3 regions of the Bradyrhizobium sp. CCBAU 53351 genome follow, and region 1 is predicted to be linked to each of the others. Evidence: predicted binding sites of a transcription regulator. Region 1 holds the regulator's gene; each other region holds the start of a gene.
The links. Region 1 encodes LexA, which represses DNA repair genes until DNA is damaged. Its sites were predicted from a motif close to TGTTCNNNNTGTGTTCNG; they were not measured.
Positions count from the first base shown of each region.

Region 2: a site for LexA is predicted at 4,206-4,223, ahead of uvrA (excinuclease ABC subunit UvrA). Genes of this name have one in related genera too.
Region 3: a site for LexA is predicted at 2,281-2,298, ahead of XH83_RS11500 (putative DNA modification/repair radical SAM protein). Genes of this name have one in related genera too.

Region 1 is NZ_CP030059.1:3,457,407-3,462,991, reverse strand. It holds gene glp (gephyrin-like molybdotransferase Glp) at 56-1,267, shown strand; gene lexA (transcriptional repressor LexA) at 1,443-2,144, shown strand; gene XH83_RS16175 (hypothetical protein) at 2,652-3,086, shown strand; gene XH83_RS16170 (ComEC/Rec2 family competence protein) at 3,094-5,373, opposite strand; gene XH83_RS16165 (DUF2171 domain-containing protein) at 5,470-5,585, opposite strand, start outside.
Region 2 is NZ_CP030059.1:3,572,063-3,577,647, reverse strand. It holds gene gyrA (DNA gyrase subunit A) at 1-1,883, opposite strand, end outside; gene XH83_RS16735 (single-stranded DNA-binding protein) at 2,239-2,742, opposite strand; gene XH83_RS16730 (outer membrane protein) at 3,324-4,016, shown strand; gene uvrA (excinuclease ABC subunit UvrA) at 4,319-5,585, shown strand, end outside.
Region 3 is NZ_CP030059.1:2,455,608-2,461,192, forward strand. It holds gene XH83_RS11495 (UdgX family uracil-DNA binding protein) at 1-965, opposite strand, end outside; gene XH83_RS11500 (putative DNA modification/repair radical SAM protein) at 965-2,200, opposite strand; gene XH83_RS11505 (ImuA family protein) at 2,362-3,156, shown strand; gene XH83_RS11510 (DNA polymerase Y family protein) at 3,047-4,636, shown strand; gene XH83_RS11515 (error-prone DNA polymerase) at 4,633-5,585, shown strand, end outside.

The DNA.
Region 1 (5,585 bases):
GTCGGCTAGAACTCTCGCCGCCCCATTGAACGATGTGCGAGCAGGAGTTTTGCCCGTGGCCCTGATGCCGGTTTCCGACGCCCTTGCCGCGGTGCTGGCAGGTGCAGAGCCGCTGCCTGAACAGATGGTTGCCCTCGACGAGGCCTATCACCGCGTGCTGGCACTTGATGTCGCGGCGCGGCGCACGCAGCCGCCGCAAGCCATGTCGGCGATGGACGGCTATGCGGTGCGCGCGGCCGACGCGGCAGCGATCGATTCCCGGCTGACGGTGATTGGCGAGGTCGCCGCCGGCCGTCCTTTCGCGAGAGCGGTCGGCACCGGCGAAGCCGTGCGGATCTTCACCGGGGGCGTCGTTCCCGACGGTGCGGACGCGGTCGTGATCCAGGAGGACACCGTCGCGGACGGCAACAGCGTCACGATCAAGGAAGCCGCGATCACCGGACGGCACATCCGCCCGGCCGGCGTCGACTTCCGTGAGGGTGACGTCCTCCTCCGCAAGGGCACGCGTCTGACCGAGCGTGACCTCGCGCTCGCTGCCGGAATGAATTACCCGCAGCTCGCCGTCTGCCGCCGTCCCAAGGTCGCGATCCTCGCCACCGGTGACGAACTGGTGATGCCGGGCTCAGCGCCCGGGCACGGCCAGATCGTCTACTCCAACGGCTACGCCCTGCACGCGCTCGCCCGCAGCGAGGGCGCCGAGACCGTCGACCTCGGCGTCGCCGCCGACACGCTGGAGGCCACCACATCAGGCATCCGCCGCGCCCGCGAGAGCGGTGCCGATATCCTGATCACGACCGGCGGCGCGTCGGTCGGCGACCACGACCTGGTCCAGCAGGCACTCAGGGACGAAGGCATCGCGATGGCGTTCTGGAAGATCGCCATGCGGCCGGGCAAGCCGATGATGCATGGCCGGCTGGGCGCCATGCGCGTGATCGGCCTGCCCGGCAATCCCGTGTCGTCCTATGTGTGCGCCTTCCTGTTCATGGTGCCGCTGATTCGCGCCTTGTCGGGCCGCTCGGTGATTCATCATCGTCGCGAACGCGCCGTGCTCGCCTGCGATCTCGGTGCCAACGACCAGCGCGAGGATTACTTGCGCGCGACCCTCGAGCTGCGCGACGACGGCACGCCGGTCGCGCTTCCCGTCAGCCATCAGGATTCCTCTCTGCTTGCGAATCTTGCTGCGGCACAGGTACTTCTCGTGCGCCCACCGTTCGCACCGAAGGCCGAGGCCGGCAGCCCCTGCGAGGTGCTGCGGCTCCCCGTCTGAGTGCACGGCCACACGCATTCCGCGAACCGCGCTTCGTTCACGGTAAATTAAGCAGTTGCGGAACATGTATCGAACATATAGTGTCCGTTCATGATTTGTTTCGAGGATGTAGCGGCTTATCGCTGAACTCATCGTCTCGGAATCGAACGACATCAACCGGGGGACTTTGGTCGAGATGTTAACGCGCAAACAATACGAGCTTCTGCGGTTCATCAGCGAGCGTTTGAAGGAAAGCGGCGTGCCGCCCTCCTTCGACGAGATGAAGGATGCGCTCGACCTGCGCTCGAAGTCGGGCATCCACCGCCTGATCACCGCGCTCGAGGAGCGCGGCTTCATTCGCCGGCTGCCCAACCGCGCCCGCGCCATCGAAGTGATCAAGCTGCCGGAGCTCCAGGCTGCCGCCGGCGCCCGGCGCGGCTTCACGCCAAGCGTCATCGAGGGCAATCTCGGCAAGATCCGCGCGAGCTCCAGCCCGCCCGTGGACGAGGGCGAGCGGCCCGTTGCGGTGCCCGTGATGGGCCGGATCGCGGCCGGCACGCCGATCGAGGCATTGCAGACCCGTAGCCACACCATCAGCGTGCCGCCCGACATGCTCGGCTCGGGCGAGCATTACGCTCTCGAGGTGCGCGGTGATTCCATGGTCGAGGCCGGTATCCTGGACGGCGACATGGCGCTGATCCAGCGCAACGAGAGCGCCGACACCGGCGACATCGTGGTGGCGCTGATCGACGACGAGGAGGCTACGCTCAAGCGCTTCCGCCGCCGCGGCGCGTCGATCGCGCTCGAGCCTGCCAATGCCGCCTATGAGGTGCGTATCCTGCCGCCGAACCGGGTGAAGATTCAGGGCAAGCTGATTGGGCTTTACCGGAAGTACTGAGTCCGGAAGGACTCAGTCCGAAAGTAGTTTTGGCGCCTGCGTGCGCCTTCGGTCGGCGTCGCCGATCTGAGATTGGAGCGGATGAATGTCCGCTCCGGCTGGATGATCATTCTGGTTCTGCACAGATTATCCGGCCCCTCCTCCACGGCCATCTTCGGCGGACCGCAGCAACATCGCGTCACGGCGTTTCGCGTTCGGAAGACCAGATCGTTTGGGCAGCGGTCGGGGCACGGGGCCGTTGCCGCGCCATCGCATTGCCATGTCCGCAACACCCAATTGCGCAGCGCCGCGATCGCGCCGGCAATGCGAAGTGTCGTGACAGGCGCCGGCGTAATGCACCGCAGCCAGCTTTGTTCCTGGCGAATTCGGGAAAGTTAAAGTGATCGCGGGGTGCGGATCCCAGCCGCAGATTTGCCTACAACCAAGCACAACGTTGGTGTTTAAACTCTGACAGAGGCCTGTGCCTCCGAGAGGCGCGGGTCGCTATCTTCACATGAGGAGCACCCGATGTGTGACTATAGCCTGCATGCCGTCGCGACGCGCCCCGCAGAAGTCGGCGAGACCATCGTCACGACAACCTTCCGCGGCACCTCGACGCGCGGCTTCGCCTCCGAAGCCGACCTCTCCGTTGCGATCTGCCTGCTGCCGGGAACGGAGCTCGCCTTCGCAGACAACGTCCGTTACGACAACCGCTGGATCTGGACGCGCACCGTCAACTCCCGCGTCGGCAAGTTCGGCAAGATCGATCCGCACATTCCCGATCGCCATCACGATGCGATCGAATTCCCTGATGGCAAATACGTGCTGGTGACTCAGCTCGTCGAAGGCCAGCGCGCAACCGTGCTGCAATTGCCCGTGACCCAACCGGTCGGCGAGCGCGAGCACAAGCCTGAGATCATCGCCGATAGCCGTTCGCCCGTCACACCGCTGCCGCTGGGCTGACCGAGGCTCAGTCCTCCGCCTGAAGATCGGCCTCCGACGGGGTCGCATCCTTGGCGCGCGGAGCCGCCGCCCTCGGCATGAGGGCTCCTTCGAAATCTCCCTCGCCGGCGGCCGCCGGCGACCAGGGACGGTTCGTGCCCCTCGCCCTCACCGCCTGAACTGCAAATCCGTCGCCACGCCGTGTCAACGCCAGCGCGCCCTGGCGAACGAGCCGCTGCCGATCCACCACCATCGCCGCGCAATCGGGCGGTGCGGGCCGTGACGTCACGACCAGTGCGGCACGGCTGCAATCGTCCGCGAGCGCATCGATGCGCGAGGCCAACGCAACCAGGCGCCCGTCGGCAAGCGGCGTGACGCAGCCGGCCTCGTCGCACGACACCCCCTCGGCCAGCGCGCTGCTGCCGGCATCGCGCGGATCGGCGTCGGCCGCCAGCCACTCCTTCAGCATGAAATTGTCCTTGCCCGTCCTGATCAGGTGCAGGCGCCCGTCCCCGCCCCGCACCGCGACGCTCGCGCCGTCCCCGGCGATCAGGATATCGGGCTGCCGCACCGACAGGCCCCACGCGATGGACGCCAGCAGCACCACGGCACCGCACCAGCGCAAGGGCGTGCGCAACAGGCCCATCACGATGATGCCGAGGCTCGCGGCGATCAGCGGCGCGATCCCGAACGCCGGGATGCGGCCGACCGCGCCCGGCAAGGCCGCCACCCAGCGCGAGACCGCGACCATCCAGTCGATGCCGAGGCCCATCAGCCACCAGAAGACGCCATCGAGCCCGAAGGGCGCGGCCAGCAATCCCAGCAGCCCCGCCGGCATCACCAGCGCCGAGACCACCGGCATCGCACCGAGATTGGCGAGCACGCCATAGGGCGTGACGCGATGGAAGTGGAAGGCGGCATAGGGCGTGGTCGCAAGCCCCGCGATCAGCGAGGCCAGGAACAGCATCGCGATCTCGCGCCCGCCCCACAGCGCGACGCGCGCGGTGGCCGAATGATCGGGTGAGGCCAGCAGGTTCGGCATGCCGATCTGCACCAGCGCCACCAGCCCGAGCGTTGCCGCAAACGACATCTGGAAGCTCGGATGCACCAGCGCCTCCGGCGCGACAGCAAGCACGATCAGCGCCGCCACCGCCAGCGTGCGGAAGGTGATGGCGCGGCGATCGACCATCACCGCGATCAGCACCACCGCCGTCATGAAGAACGACCGTTGGGTTGCGACCTCGGCGCCCGAGAGCAGCAGATAGAACGCAGCCGCGACGAATGCTGCAGCCGCCGACCATTTCTTGATGGCGAAGCCGGCCGTCAGGCCCGGGATCAACGCCAGCAGCGCGCGCACCGCGAAGAAGACGACGCCGGCGACCACCGCCATGTGATAGCCGGAGATCGAGAGAACGTGTCCAAGCCCGGAGATGAACATCGCATCGTTGACAGGGGCGGAAATCGCATCGCGCCGCCCGGTGAGTAGTGCAGTTGCGATCGCGCGGTTGTCGCCCTCGAGCGTTGCGCGGATGCGGGCGTCGATCGCATCGCGCAGGCCCTGCATGAAGGCGGCATAGCGCAGCCGCAGGCCGCCGGCATCAGGCGGGATTGCAGCCGTAATTGCGCCCATCACGAAGCCGGAGGCGCCGATGCCCTGGAAGAACATGTCGCGTGAAAAGTCGTAGCTGCCGGGGCGGACCGGCGTGAGCGGCGGCATCAGCCGCGCCTTCAATTGAACGAAGCTGCCGACCTCGGGCGCGGTGCCCTTGCGCACGGAGAGGCGGACGCGGTCGAGCTTGACGTCGCTGCGCTGCGCCTCCATCGCGGTGACACGCAGCACGAAGCGATCGGTGCGCTCGCGGATGTCGCGCGTCTCGACGAAGCCCGACAGCGACGCCGAATAGAGTGGTTTTGCGAGTACGGTGTGGGCAATGCGCGCGGTCTTCCAGGTCGCCACGGCAAAGCCCGCCGCGACCGCTGCGATCATGATCGCCGGCGCGAACAGCCGGCTCCGCCGCAACAGGGCCGCGCCGAGCAGCAGCGCGATCGCCGTCGCGGCGACAATCCACAGCACCGGCTCATGATCGGCGGCAAAATAGAGCGCGATGCCGCCGCCGAAGGCGACCGGCACCCACGGCAGCAGGCGCCCGGGGCCGGCCTCGGCCCGAGCCCATCCGCGGATTGTTTCGACGATCGCCGGCCAGATGCCGAAGCCCGCCGGAACAATGCCGCCAGCGGGCGAAGCGCGGCCGACCGGCCACGTCCCGGCAACACCTTGGGACCGTATTGGCCGGCCCGGCTCCGCCATGTCCCTGCATCCTACGCGACGCGATGGGCGCCGAGGCTACCGGAACGTGCGGCCGGGCGAATAGCGGTACAAATCAGGAACGGGCGCGGAGGTGCCCTACTTTTCCTCTTCCATGGTCACGGCCACCGATGCCTTGGCCGACAGCCGCACCTTGTTGCCTTCGACATCGGCAACGAGGCCCTTGTCGATGAAATGATGATGGCCCTTGTGGC
Region 2 (5,585 bases), 110 kb from region 1:
TGCTCGAGCGGCAGGATGTTGATCAGCGCCTTGCCGCGCGCGTTCGGCGCGGCCATCGGCAGGCGCCAGACCTTCTCCTTGTAGACCTGGCCGCGCGAGGAGAAGAACAGCACCGGCGTGTGCGTGGAGGCCACGAACAGACGGCTGACGAAATCCTCGTCGCGGGTCTGCATGCCGGCGCGGCCCTTGCCGCCACGGCGCTGCGCCCGATAGGCCGACAGCGGCACGCGCTTGACGTAGCCGGCGTGGGAGACGGTGACGACCATGTCCTCGCGCTGGATCAGGTCCTCGTCCTCGACCTCGCCTTCCTGCTCGATGATGACGGTGCGGCGGGGCGTTGCGAACTCGGCCTTCACCTCGGCGAGCTCGGTCTTGATGATCTCGAGCACGCGGGCGCGCGAGCGCAGGATGTCGAGATAATCGGCGATCTCGCCCGCGAGCTTGTCGAGCTCGTCGCGGATCTCGTCACGGCCGAGGGCGGTCAGGCGCTGAAGGCGCAGGTCGAGAATGGCCCTCGCCTGCTCCATCGACAGCCGGATCGTGCCATCCGCGCTGATGCGATGGCGCGGATCGTCGATCAGCGTCAGCATGTCCTCGACGTCCCGGGCCGGCCAGTCACGCGACATCAGGGTGTCGCGGGCGGTGGTCGGGTCGGGCGAGGTCCGGATCACGCGGATCATCTCGTCGATATTGGCGACCGCGATCGCGAGGCCAACGAGGATATGGGCGCGATCACGCGCCTTGGCCAGCAGGTACTTGGTGCGCCGTGTGACGACCCGCTCGCGGAAGTCGACGAAGATGGCCAGCAGGTCCTTCAGATGCATGATCCGCGGACGGCCGCTGTCGAGCGCCACCATGTTGACGCCGAAGCTGGTCTGCAGCGGCGTGAACCTGTACAGCTGGTTCAGCACGACGTCTGGCACGGCGTCGCGCTTCAACTCGATGACCACGCGGTAGCCTTCGCGGTCTGATTCGTCGCGCAGGTCGCCGATGCCCTCGATCTTCTTTTCCTTGACCAGTTCGGCGATGCGCTCGACCATCGTCGCCTTGTTCACCTGGTAGGGAATCTCGGTGACGATGATCGCCTCGCGCTCCTTGCGGATGGTCTCGATCGCGACCTTGCCACGCATCACGATCGAGCCGCGGCCGAGGTGATAGGCCGAGCGGATGCCTTGCCGCCCAAGGATGACGCCGCCGGTCGGAAAATCCGGTCCCGGCACGATGTTGATCAGTTCGTCGATGGTCAGCGCGGGGTTGTCGATCAGCGCGATGCAGGCGTCGATGACCTCGCCGAGATTGTGCGGCGGGATGTTGGTCGCCATGCCGACCGCGATGCCGCCGGCGCCGTTGACGAGGAGGTTCGGGAACTTGGCCGGCAAGACCGACGGTTCGGTCTCGTTGTTGTCGTAGTTCGGCTGGAAGTCGACGGTGTCCTTGTCGATGTCGGCCAGCAGGGCCAGCGCCGCCTTGGTCAGGCGCGCTTCGGTGTAACGATAGGCGGCCGCGGGATCGCCGTCGACCGAGCCGAAATTGCCCTGGCCGTCGATCAGCGGCACGCGCATCGAGAAGTCCTGCGCCATGCGGACCATGGCGTCGTAGATCGACTGGTCGCCGTGCGGGTGATACTTACCGATGACGTCACCGACCACGCGGGCGGATTTGACGTACTTCTTGTCGGGTGTGTGCCCCTGCTCGTTCATCGAGTACAGGATGCGGCGGTGCACCGGCTTCAGGCCGTCGCGGGCGTCAGGCAACGCCCGCGCCACGATCACGCTCATGGCGTAGTCGAGATAGGACTTCTTCATCTCCTCGAAGATGGAGACGGGGCGAATATCCGAGGGTTGCGCCGGCTGGTCGCCGGGCTTGTCGTCGTCGTCAGCCAAGGGGAAATCCGGTGAGGTTTTATCTGGGAATCATATAGCGCATCGAGGCCCTGATAACCACCCTTGCGGGGTCGAGGGAAGCGCTTTTTCCGCTTATTTTTCCAATAGCTTACGGCCTTGCAACGAGGGTCTCGGATGGGCATGGAACAGGCTCTTCGAAATCGCCTCGGCCACCTCAATGATCGCGCGGTGGCGCGCACCTCTTCGGCCTGCTTGCCCGGCGCGGTCAGAGTTCAACCCAAACATGAAGCGGGCCCGGAAATCCCGAGCCCGCTCTGTCGATTAGTAAGGTTTGCTGACACGACGTGGCAGGCGCGGCCCAACCTGCCGGCGCCCCCTTATCGTCAGACCGTCCTCAGAACGGGATATCGTCGTCCATGTCACTGTTGCGGCCACCGCCGCCGGCGGCCACGGGACGGCGTGGCGCGCTGTTGACGGGTCCTGACGAGCCGAAATCACCACCCGGCTCATCGCCGAAGCTGCCGCCTCCACCTCCACCGCCGCCGCTGCGGCCGTCGAGCATCGTGAGCGTCGAGTTGAAGCCCTGGAGCACGACCTCGGTCGAATACTTCTCGACACCGCTCTGGTCGGTGTACTTGCGGGTCTGAAGCGCGCCCTCGATGTAAACCTTGGCGCCCTTCTTCAGATACTGTTCGACGATCTTGCAAAGCGGCTCCGAGAAGATCACGACGCGATGCCACTCGGTCTTCTCCTTGCGTTCGCCGGTATTCTTGTCGCGCCAGGTCTCCGAGGTGGCGATGCTCAAATTCGCAATCGGCCGCCCGTCCTGGGTGCGGCGGATCTCAGGATCCTTGCCGAGATTTCCAACCAGAATGACCTTGTTGACGCTTCCCGCCATCGCCGCTCTCCACTCCGAATGCCACTGATTTCAAAAGGCCGAGCGCGCTGCCCGCGTTCCTCTGCGCCCTGTTGAGGCGACCCTATACGCTTGCGGGCGCCGCTCAGCCCACCACCCCCTGGGTTATCCCCACATATAGCACCGACCTTCGTCATGTTCCAGATTTGTTCTTTCTGGCCGGGCGTCGAACAGAGCGCCACGCGCACTTCTGACTTTCGCCGGCTCGGGAACCTCCCGGCCGCTCTGCCTGGAGCCTCACACGTTCTAAGCGCATCGCCGGAATTGCGACATCGGCATGATCAGCCCGAATGACCGCGGGCGGCCTGCCACTCGTCAAGCACGGATATCTCTCTGATATCCTTGGATGATTGAACGATCCAGCTCGCGCCCTCCTCTTCAGGCGGGGCGCGATTCAGGGGTTAAATAAGTCAGTAACCATCACCTTTCCGACCACTGTGGCTTTTCGGATACACAACTTGCGGCTTCAGTGGTGTAAGCACGGCATCAGTTGGGCCGTTGAGTCCGCTGCCCTTCCGTCCGCGGAAGGCAACAACAGAAACTGGGACTGGGATTAGTTGAAAATGAAAAAGGTTTTGTTGGCTTCGGCCTGTTTGTTCGCTCTGGCGGCCCCCGCTTCGGCTGCTGATCTCGCGGCGCGCCCCTACACCAAGGCTCCGGTCGCTCCGATGGCTTCGGTCTACAACTGGACCGGCTTCTATCTCGGTGTCGTCGGTGGCGGCGCTTGGGAAAACGCTTCGGGCGACCCGAAGATGAAGGGCGGCTTCGTCGGCGGCACCGCCGGCTACAACTGGCAGACCGGTAACGTCGTGTTCGGCCTCGAGGCCGATGCTGCGTGGGCTGACGTCAGCGCGTCGGTCTCCGGTCCGGTCCTCGTCCCCGGCTTCGGTGTTGCCACGGCGACCCTGAGCTCGAAGACGGATGCGATGGGCACCGTTCGCGGCCGTATCGGCTGGGCCGTCAACAACGTGCTGTTCTACGGCACGGGTGGCTATGCCTGGATCGACAACAAGCTGAGCGCCAGCGCTCTCGGCGTGACCATCTCCGACAGCAAGTTCCACTCCGGCTGGACCGTCGGTGCGGGCGTCGAAGCGTTCTTCGCTCCGAACTGGACCGTCAAGGGCGAGTACCTCTATCGCAGCCTCGGCGGCGAGACCTACTTCTCGGGCGCCCTGCCCACCGGCACGCTCAACTTCCACACCGTGCAGGTCGGCGTGAACTATCACTTCGGCGCCCCGGTCGTCGCCAAGTACTGAGCTTCGACTTAAACGCTACCCGCGTTACGAAAGGCCGGCCTTGCGCCGGCCTTTTTGTTTGCCCTTGCTCGTTGTTTGCCCGCTCGTTCGCCTGCCGCGTTCTACAGTTCCGCGCCCGCCTGCTGCCAGATGCCGCCAGCGCGCCAACATTCCGTTGACGATTCGCAACTCCCTCTGGAAATCCGCGCGCGTTCTTCCTACGTTCGCTGATAACCCCATCGGCGCCGATCCCGGTTCCGGGCGAAGCGCGCCTTCATCATTGGCGCGATCGCGCGTCTTTGGATTCCTTGAGGACCAGCGGGATGGATGAAGTGATCAAGGCGAAGCGCCAACAACAGAACGCGGGCTCAAGCCTGCGCGCAATTACGATCCGTGGCGCGCGCGAGCACAACCTCAAGAACATCGACGTCGAGATTCCCCGCGACAAGCTGGTGGTGTTCACCGGCCTCTCCGGCTCCGGCAAATCCTCACTCGCCTTCGACACCATCTACGCCGAGGGCCAGCGCCGCTACGTCGAATCGCTCTCGGCCTATGCGCGCCAATTCCTGGAGATGATGCAGAAGCCCGACGTCGACCAGATCGACGGCCTGTCGCCCGCGATCTCGATCGAGCAGAAGACGACATCGAAGAACCCGCGCTCGACCGTCGGCACCGTCACCGAGATCTACGACTATATGCGCCTGCTGTGGGCGCGCGTCGGCGTGCCCTATTCGCCGGCCACCGGTCTGCCGATCGAGAGCCAGACCGTCTCGCAGATGGTCGACCGCGTGCTGGCGCTGCCCGAGGGCACCCGCCTCTATCTGCTCGCGCCCGTCGTGCGCGGCCGCAAGGGCGAGTACCGCAAGGAGCTCGCCGAATGGCTCAAGAAGGGCTTTCAACGCGTCAAGATCGACGGCACCTTCCATGAACTTGCGGAAGCGCCGACGCTGGACAAGAAATTCCCGCACGACATCGACGTCGTCGTCGACCGCATCGTGGTGCGCGCCGACATCGGCCAGCGCCTCGCCGAGAGCTTTGAGACCGCGCTGAAGCTCGCTGAGGGCCTTGCCGTCGTCGAGTTCGCCGACGCCCCCACGGCGGCTCCCACCGAAGAGAAAAAGAAGACCGCCAAGATCCACGACAAGAGCGGGCCCGAGCGCATGCTCTTCTCGGAAAAGTTCGCCTGCCCGGTCTCGGGCTTCACGATTCCAGAGGTCGAGCCCAGACTGTTCTCCTTCAACAATCCCTATGGCGCCTGCCCGGCCTGCGGCGGCCTCGGCGTCGAGCAGCATGTCGACGAGGACCTCGTCATTCCCGACAAGGAGCTCGCCATCGGCAAGGGCGCGATCGCGCCATGGGCCAAATCGTCCTCGCCCTATTACATCCAGACCCTGACCGCGCTCGGCAAGCACTACAAGTTCACGCTGACCACCAAGTGGAAGGACCTGCCCAAGAAGACGCAGAACGCGATCCTGCACGGCTCCGGCGAGGACGAGATCAAGTTCTCCTACGAGGACGGGGTGCGCTCCTACGACACCAAGAAGCCGTTCGAGGGCGTCATCACCAACATCAACCGCCGCTACCGCGAGA
Region 3 (5,585 bases), 1.0 Mb from region 1:
TGCTCGCCGACCAGCATGATGTTGGCCGATCTCGGGCCTTCGCCGAATACGGTCTGTGTCGCGTCCTTGTAGAGAGGACAGGCGCGGCAATGCGCGGCCTCCTCGCGGAGGGTTTCGAGATCGTCGGCGGCGGTCTTGCGTGGCATCGGAGCCTCCGGCCGCTTCTGGGGCTTGTGCGGATCGGTTGCGGCGTTGGCGATCATGGCGCCGGTCATGCGCTCGGCGTCCTCGATCAAGGGCTTAATGATCGAGGCTTCGGGCAGGTTCCTCCAGTATTTCTTCGGCATCTCGGCCTGCATCGCCTTCACCTTGAGCCGGGCCGGATTGAAGATGCTGGCGTAGTAGCGCCGCCAGGTTTCCTCCAGTCGATCCTCGCCCGGCGCCTCGCTCTTGCTGACACCCGGTGTGAACGCGAGCGCATGGCCATCCCAATGCGCGCAGAGGTCCGGCGTCAGGATCGACCAGGGCATGTCGGCGAAGCGTTTGGCGAAGAACGGCGCTGCGAGCTCGACGATGTGATGCTCCGGCTCGAACCAGGCGACGTAATGCGCTGCGCGTTCCCTGCCGATCTCGCGGAAGCGCACGAAGGCATGCATCTTGTGCTCGTCGCGATGGACCGCTCTCGCCATGGCGGTGACTTGCGCGACGTCAGGGTCGGTCGCGGCCTCGATGAGATCGTGATTGTCCTTCAGCCGAAACAGCAGCCGATAGAGGATGGCAAAGCGCTCGGGATCGCGGTGCAGGATCGCTGCTTTCGCGAGTTCGATGAACTTGCCTGATACGTTGAAGGTGCCGTCGTTCACCTCGAGGATTGGTGACGGCGCGGGCGGGGCGAACAGCTCGGCTTCGCCGCCTTGCACGGCAAAGGTGACATCGGCGGGCCTCACGTGGTGAAGCACGAGGCTGCGGGCGGCTGTGCGCCAGCCGTCGAAATCGGTTTCGGTCTCGAGGGTGATGTACTGCATCAGAAGCCAAATCCCAATTGTGTTGCCTTCGGCTTGAACCGTTCGATCAGCCGCGCGTCGTCGAGACGGTACGGCGAAGGGCGGTGATCGCTGAGGACGATGAACGGCAGCGCCTTGTGCTTGGGCACATGCAGCCGTGCGAGATCGGCGAAGCGGATCGTGGTGGTGCGCCGTGTCGCGATGATGCGTTCGACCGCCTTGGTGCCGAAGCCGGGCACACGCAGCAGCTCCTCGCGGCTGGCGCGATTGACGTCGAGCGGAAAGCGGTCGCGGTGGCGCAGCGCCCAGGCGAGCTTTGGATCGATGTCGAGCGGCAGCATCGCGCTGTCGTCGACGATCTCCGCAACGTCGAAGCCGTAGAACCGCATCAGCCAGTCGGCCTGATAGAGCCGGTGCTCGCGCAGCAGCGGCGGCTGCACCAGCGGCAAGGCGCGGCTCGCGTCGGGGATCGGGCTGAAGGCGGAATAATAGACGCGCCGCAGCTTGTACGAGCCGTAGAGATTGGAGCTGGTGTGGAGAATGGTGTGATCGGAGGCGCTGTCGGCGCCGACGATCATCTGCGTGCTCTGGCCCGCCGGCGCGAAGCGCTGCGGCCTCGCCTTCGTCTTTGCTTTGCGGTCGTCCTCGGCTTCGTCCAGCTTCAGCCGCAGCCGGCCCATGGTGCGGCGGATCGCGCGCACGTCCTTCTCGGGCGCGAATTGCTGCAGGCTGGTCTCCTCGGGCATCTCGATATTGATGGAGAGGCGGTCGGCATATTTGCCGGCCTCCGCGATCAATGCGTCATCGGCCTCGGGAATGGTCTTGAGATGAATGTAGCCGCGGAAGTGATGCTCCTCGCGCAGTCTTCGCGCGACGCTGACCACCTGCTCCATGGTGTAATCGGGGCTGCGGATGATGCCGGAGGAAAGGAACAGGCCCTCGATGTAATTGCGCCGGTAGAAGTCGAGCGTCAGCTTGACCACTTCCTCGATGGTGAAGCGGGCGCGCGGCACGTTCGAGGAGGCGCGGTTGACGCAATAGAGGCAATCGTAATTGCAGGCGTTGGTCAGCAGCACCTTGAGCAGGGAGATGCAGCGTCCGTCCGGTGCGTAGGAATGGCAGATGCCCATGCCGGGCGCGGTCGAGCCCATGCCCTTGCGGTCGCTGGAATCCCGCTTTTCAGTACCGCTGGAGGCACAGGACGCGTCGTACTTGGCGGCGTCGGCCAGGATTTCCAGCTTGCGTTGTACGTCCATGTTTGAATCCCGTTGATTCCACTGATGAATCCGCAAGCGCGCCAATTCGATTGACTCTCCGCGCGCCGTTAGCTTTATATTAGAACATATCATGAACAAATGAGCCAGCCATTGGTTCTCTTCGAGAGCCACCGGCAATCACCTCTGAAGGAGCGGCGAGCATGAGCGGCGCACGTCTAAGCGCGCTTGCGACCTTGCGCGGCCAGATCGAACGCATCGAGACCGCGGAGATCGTGCACCAGCACGATCGGGTCGCGCTCGGCCATAACGAGGTCGATGCCGTGCTGAAGGGCGGGCTCGCGCGCGCGGCGATCCATGAGGTGTTTTGCGAGGGGCGGCAGGGTACGACCGCCACAGGATTCGTCATGGGTCTTGCGGGACGCGTGAGCGCACAGCGGCCGCTGTTGTGGGTGCGGCAGGATTTTTCGGAACTGGAAGCCGGCGCGCTGTCGATGAGCGGGCTCAAAGAGCTCGGCCTCGACCCGCGCCGCGTGGTGACGGTGCGCGCCGCCGATGTCGAGAGCGCGCTGCGAACCTCGGCCGATGCGCTTGCCTGCGACGCGCTGGGGGCCGTCGTGCTCGAGCTCTGGGGGGAGACCAGGCAGTTCGATCTCGTGGCGAGCCGCAAGCTGACGCTGGCCGCGCAAGGCTCCGGCGTCACCGGTCTCTTGCTGCGCATGGCGGCGCAGCCGCTGCCCTCGACCGCAGAGACCAGGTGGATGTTGCGCGCGGCACATTCGCCGCCGGGAGCTGTGTGGAGTGCCTGGGGCGCGCCGCGCTTCGATGCCGAGCTCTTGCGCAATCGTCATGGCCCCTGCGGCCGGTGGATCATGGAATGGAATTGTGATGAGTGCCAGTTCAGTGAGCCGAAGGCGTATTCTCAGCTTGTGGCTGCCGCGCCTGCCCATCGACCGGATCCAGCGGTTCTTGCAGGTGAGCGGCGGCGCGCAGGATGAACCCGGCATCGTCGTCATCAAGGACAACAATGCGCTGGTGATCCATGCGCTGGACGAGGCCGCCGAGCGCCTCGGCCTGTATATCGGCCAGCCGCTGGCGAATGCGCGGGCGATGTGTCCGGATTTGCGTGTATTCGACGCCGATGTCGTGGCCGATGCGAAGACGCTCAGCGACATCGCCGATTGGTGCGATCGCTTCACGCCGCTGGTGGCGCTCGATCCGCCGCATGGGCTGTTCCTCGATATCACCGGCTGCGCACATCTGTTCGGCGGCGAGGCTGCGCTGCTCAAGACGCTGGTCCGCGCGCTCGCCCGCCAGGGCTTTGCCGTCGGTGCGGCGATCGCCGGCACGTCGATCTGCGCGCGTACGCTGACGCGGCAGGCATCTGGCAGCATCGTTGCCGATGGCAACGAGGCGGCGGCGATCGAGCGGTTTCCGGTGTCCGCGCTCGGTGCGGACGAGGCCATCACCACCGGCTTGCGCCGCGCCGGCCTCAAGACCATCGGCGACGTCGCATCGCGCAGCGCCTCCGAGATCACGGCGCGGTTCGGCGCCCGGTTCTCCACGCTGCTCGCGCATGCGCTGGGGCAGGGCGATGCGCCGATCAGCCCGCGCAAGCCGCTGCCCGATTACATCGTCGAGAAGCGCTTTGCCGAACCGATCGCGACCGACACCATGATCGCAATGACGCTGTCGCGGCTCGCCGACACCTTGATCGCATCGATGGAGAAACAGGGCAAAGGCGCGCGGCGGCTCGAAGCCGCCTTCTTCCGCACCGACGGCGTGGTGCGCGCCATCATGGTCGAGACCGGACGTCCCGTGACGCGAAGCGCGGTGATCGACCGCCTGTTCCGCGAGCGGCTCGATGCGCTCGCAGATCCCCTCGATCCCGGTTTCGGCTTCGACATGGTGCGCCTGTCGGCGAGCCGCACCGAGATCGTGGTGCAGGAGCAGCGCGATCTCGACGCCCATGTCCATGACAATGACGAGCTTGCCGCGCTGATCGACCGCATCGCCGCGCGCATCGGGGGGAAACGCGTCGTCGTGCACCTGCCGGAGGATACCCATATTCCTGAATGTGCGGTGATGGCCGCGCCGGCGCAGCATCATCTCGCAGCCGCCATGCAGGCCGAATGGCCCGCGCGTGTCGAGAGCGAGCCGCCGCTGCGTCCCCTGAGGTTGTTCGACAAGCCGGAGCCGATCAAGGTGCCGTTCGCGGCCGTGCCGGATGGTCCGCCGCATCAATTTACCTGGCGCCGCGCGCTGCATGCCGTGGTGCGGGTGGAGGGGCCCGAGCGCATCGCGATGGAATGGTGGCGGCAGGACGGCAAGCAGCTGACGCGTGATTATTTCCGCATCGAGGATGCCGAGGGCCTGCGCTTCTGGATCTTTCGCGATGGTCTTTACGAGGGAGAGGTGTTCGATGGCGATGGCAAGCCCGCTTCTCCCGGCTGGTATGTGCACGGTCTCTTCGCATGACGTCCCCCGCCTATGCCGAGATCGGCATCACCACGAACTTCTCTTTCCTGCGCGGCGGCTCGGATCCGCGCGCCTATGTGCGTCAGGCGAGCGAGCTCGGCCTTCCCGCGATCGGAATCGCCGACCACAACACGCTAGCCGGCGTGGTGCGAGCGTGGAGTGAGCTCGACAACGATAAGGTGGTGCACAAGCCGAAACTGCTGATCGGCGCGCGCATCGTCTTCAGCGACGGCACGCCCGACATTCTGGTCTACCCGCGCGACCGCGCCGCCTATGGCCGGCTGTGCCAGCTCCTGACCCGGGGCAAGCGTGGCGACGACATCACGCGGATCGAGAAGGGCGAGTGCCGTCTCGCCTTTGCCGATCTCCTGGAGTTTTCGGAAGGACAGCTCCTGGTCCTGACGCTGCCGCATCGCTTCGAGCCAGTGCAGGCGCTGGATGTCCTCGCAAAGCTGAAAGCAAGCCGCGCCGAGGGCGTGTGGCTGGCGGCGAGCCTGGTCTATCGCGGTGACGACCGCCGCCGCCTCGCGCGGCTCGATGATCTCGCGATGAAGGCAAAGGTGCCGCTGCTCGCGACCAACGAGGTGCTCTATCACGATCCCGATCGCCGTCCGCTACAGGATGTGCTGACCTGCATCCGGGAAAAGACCACGATCGAAGCTGTGGGGCGGAAGCTCGAGGCCAATGCCGAACGGTTCTTGAAGACGCCGCGCGAGATGGCGCGGCTGTTCCGCGATATCCCCGATGCGATCGCACAGACCATGCGCTTTGCGGACAGGATTACATTCACACTCGACCAGCTCAAATACCAATATCCTGACGAGCCGGTGCCGCCGGGCAAGACCGCGCAGGGACATCTGGAGGACCTGACCTGGGCGGGCGTCGACAAATACTTTGGTGGCAATATCGACGCCAAGCTGCGCGCGACGCTCAACAAGGAGCTCGCGCT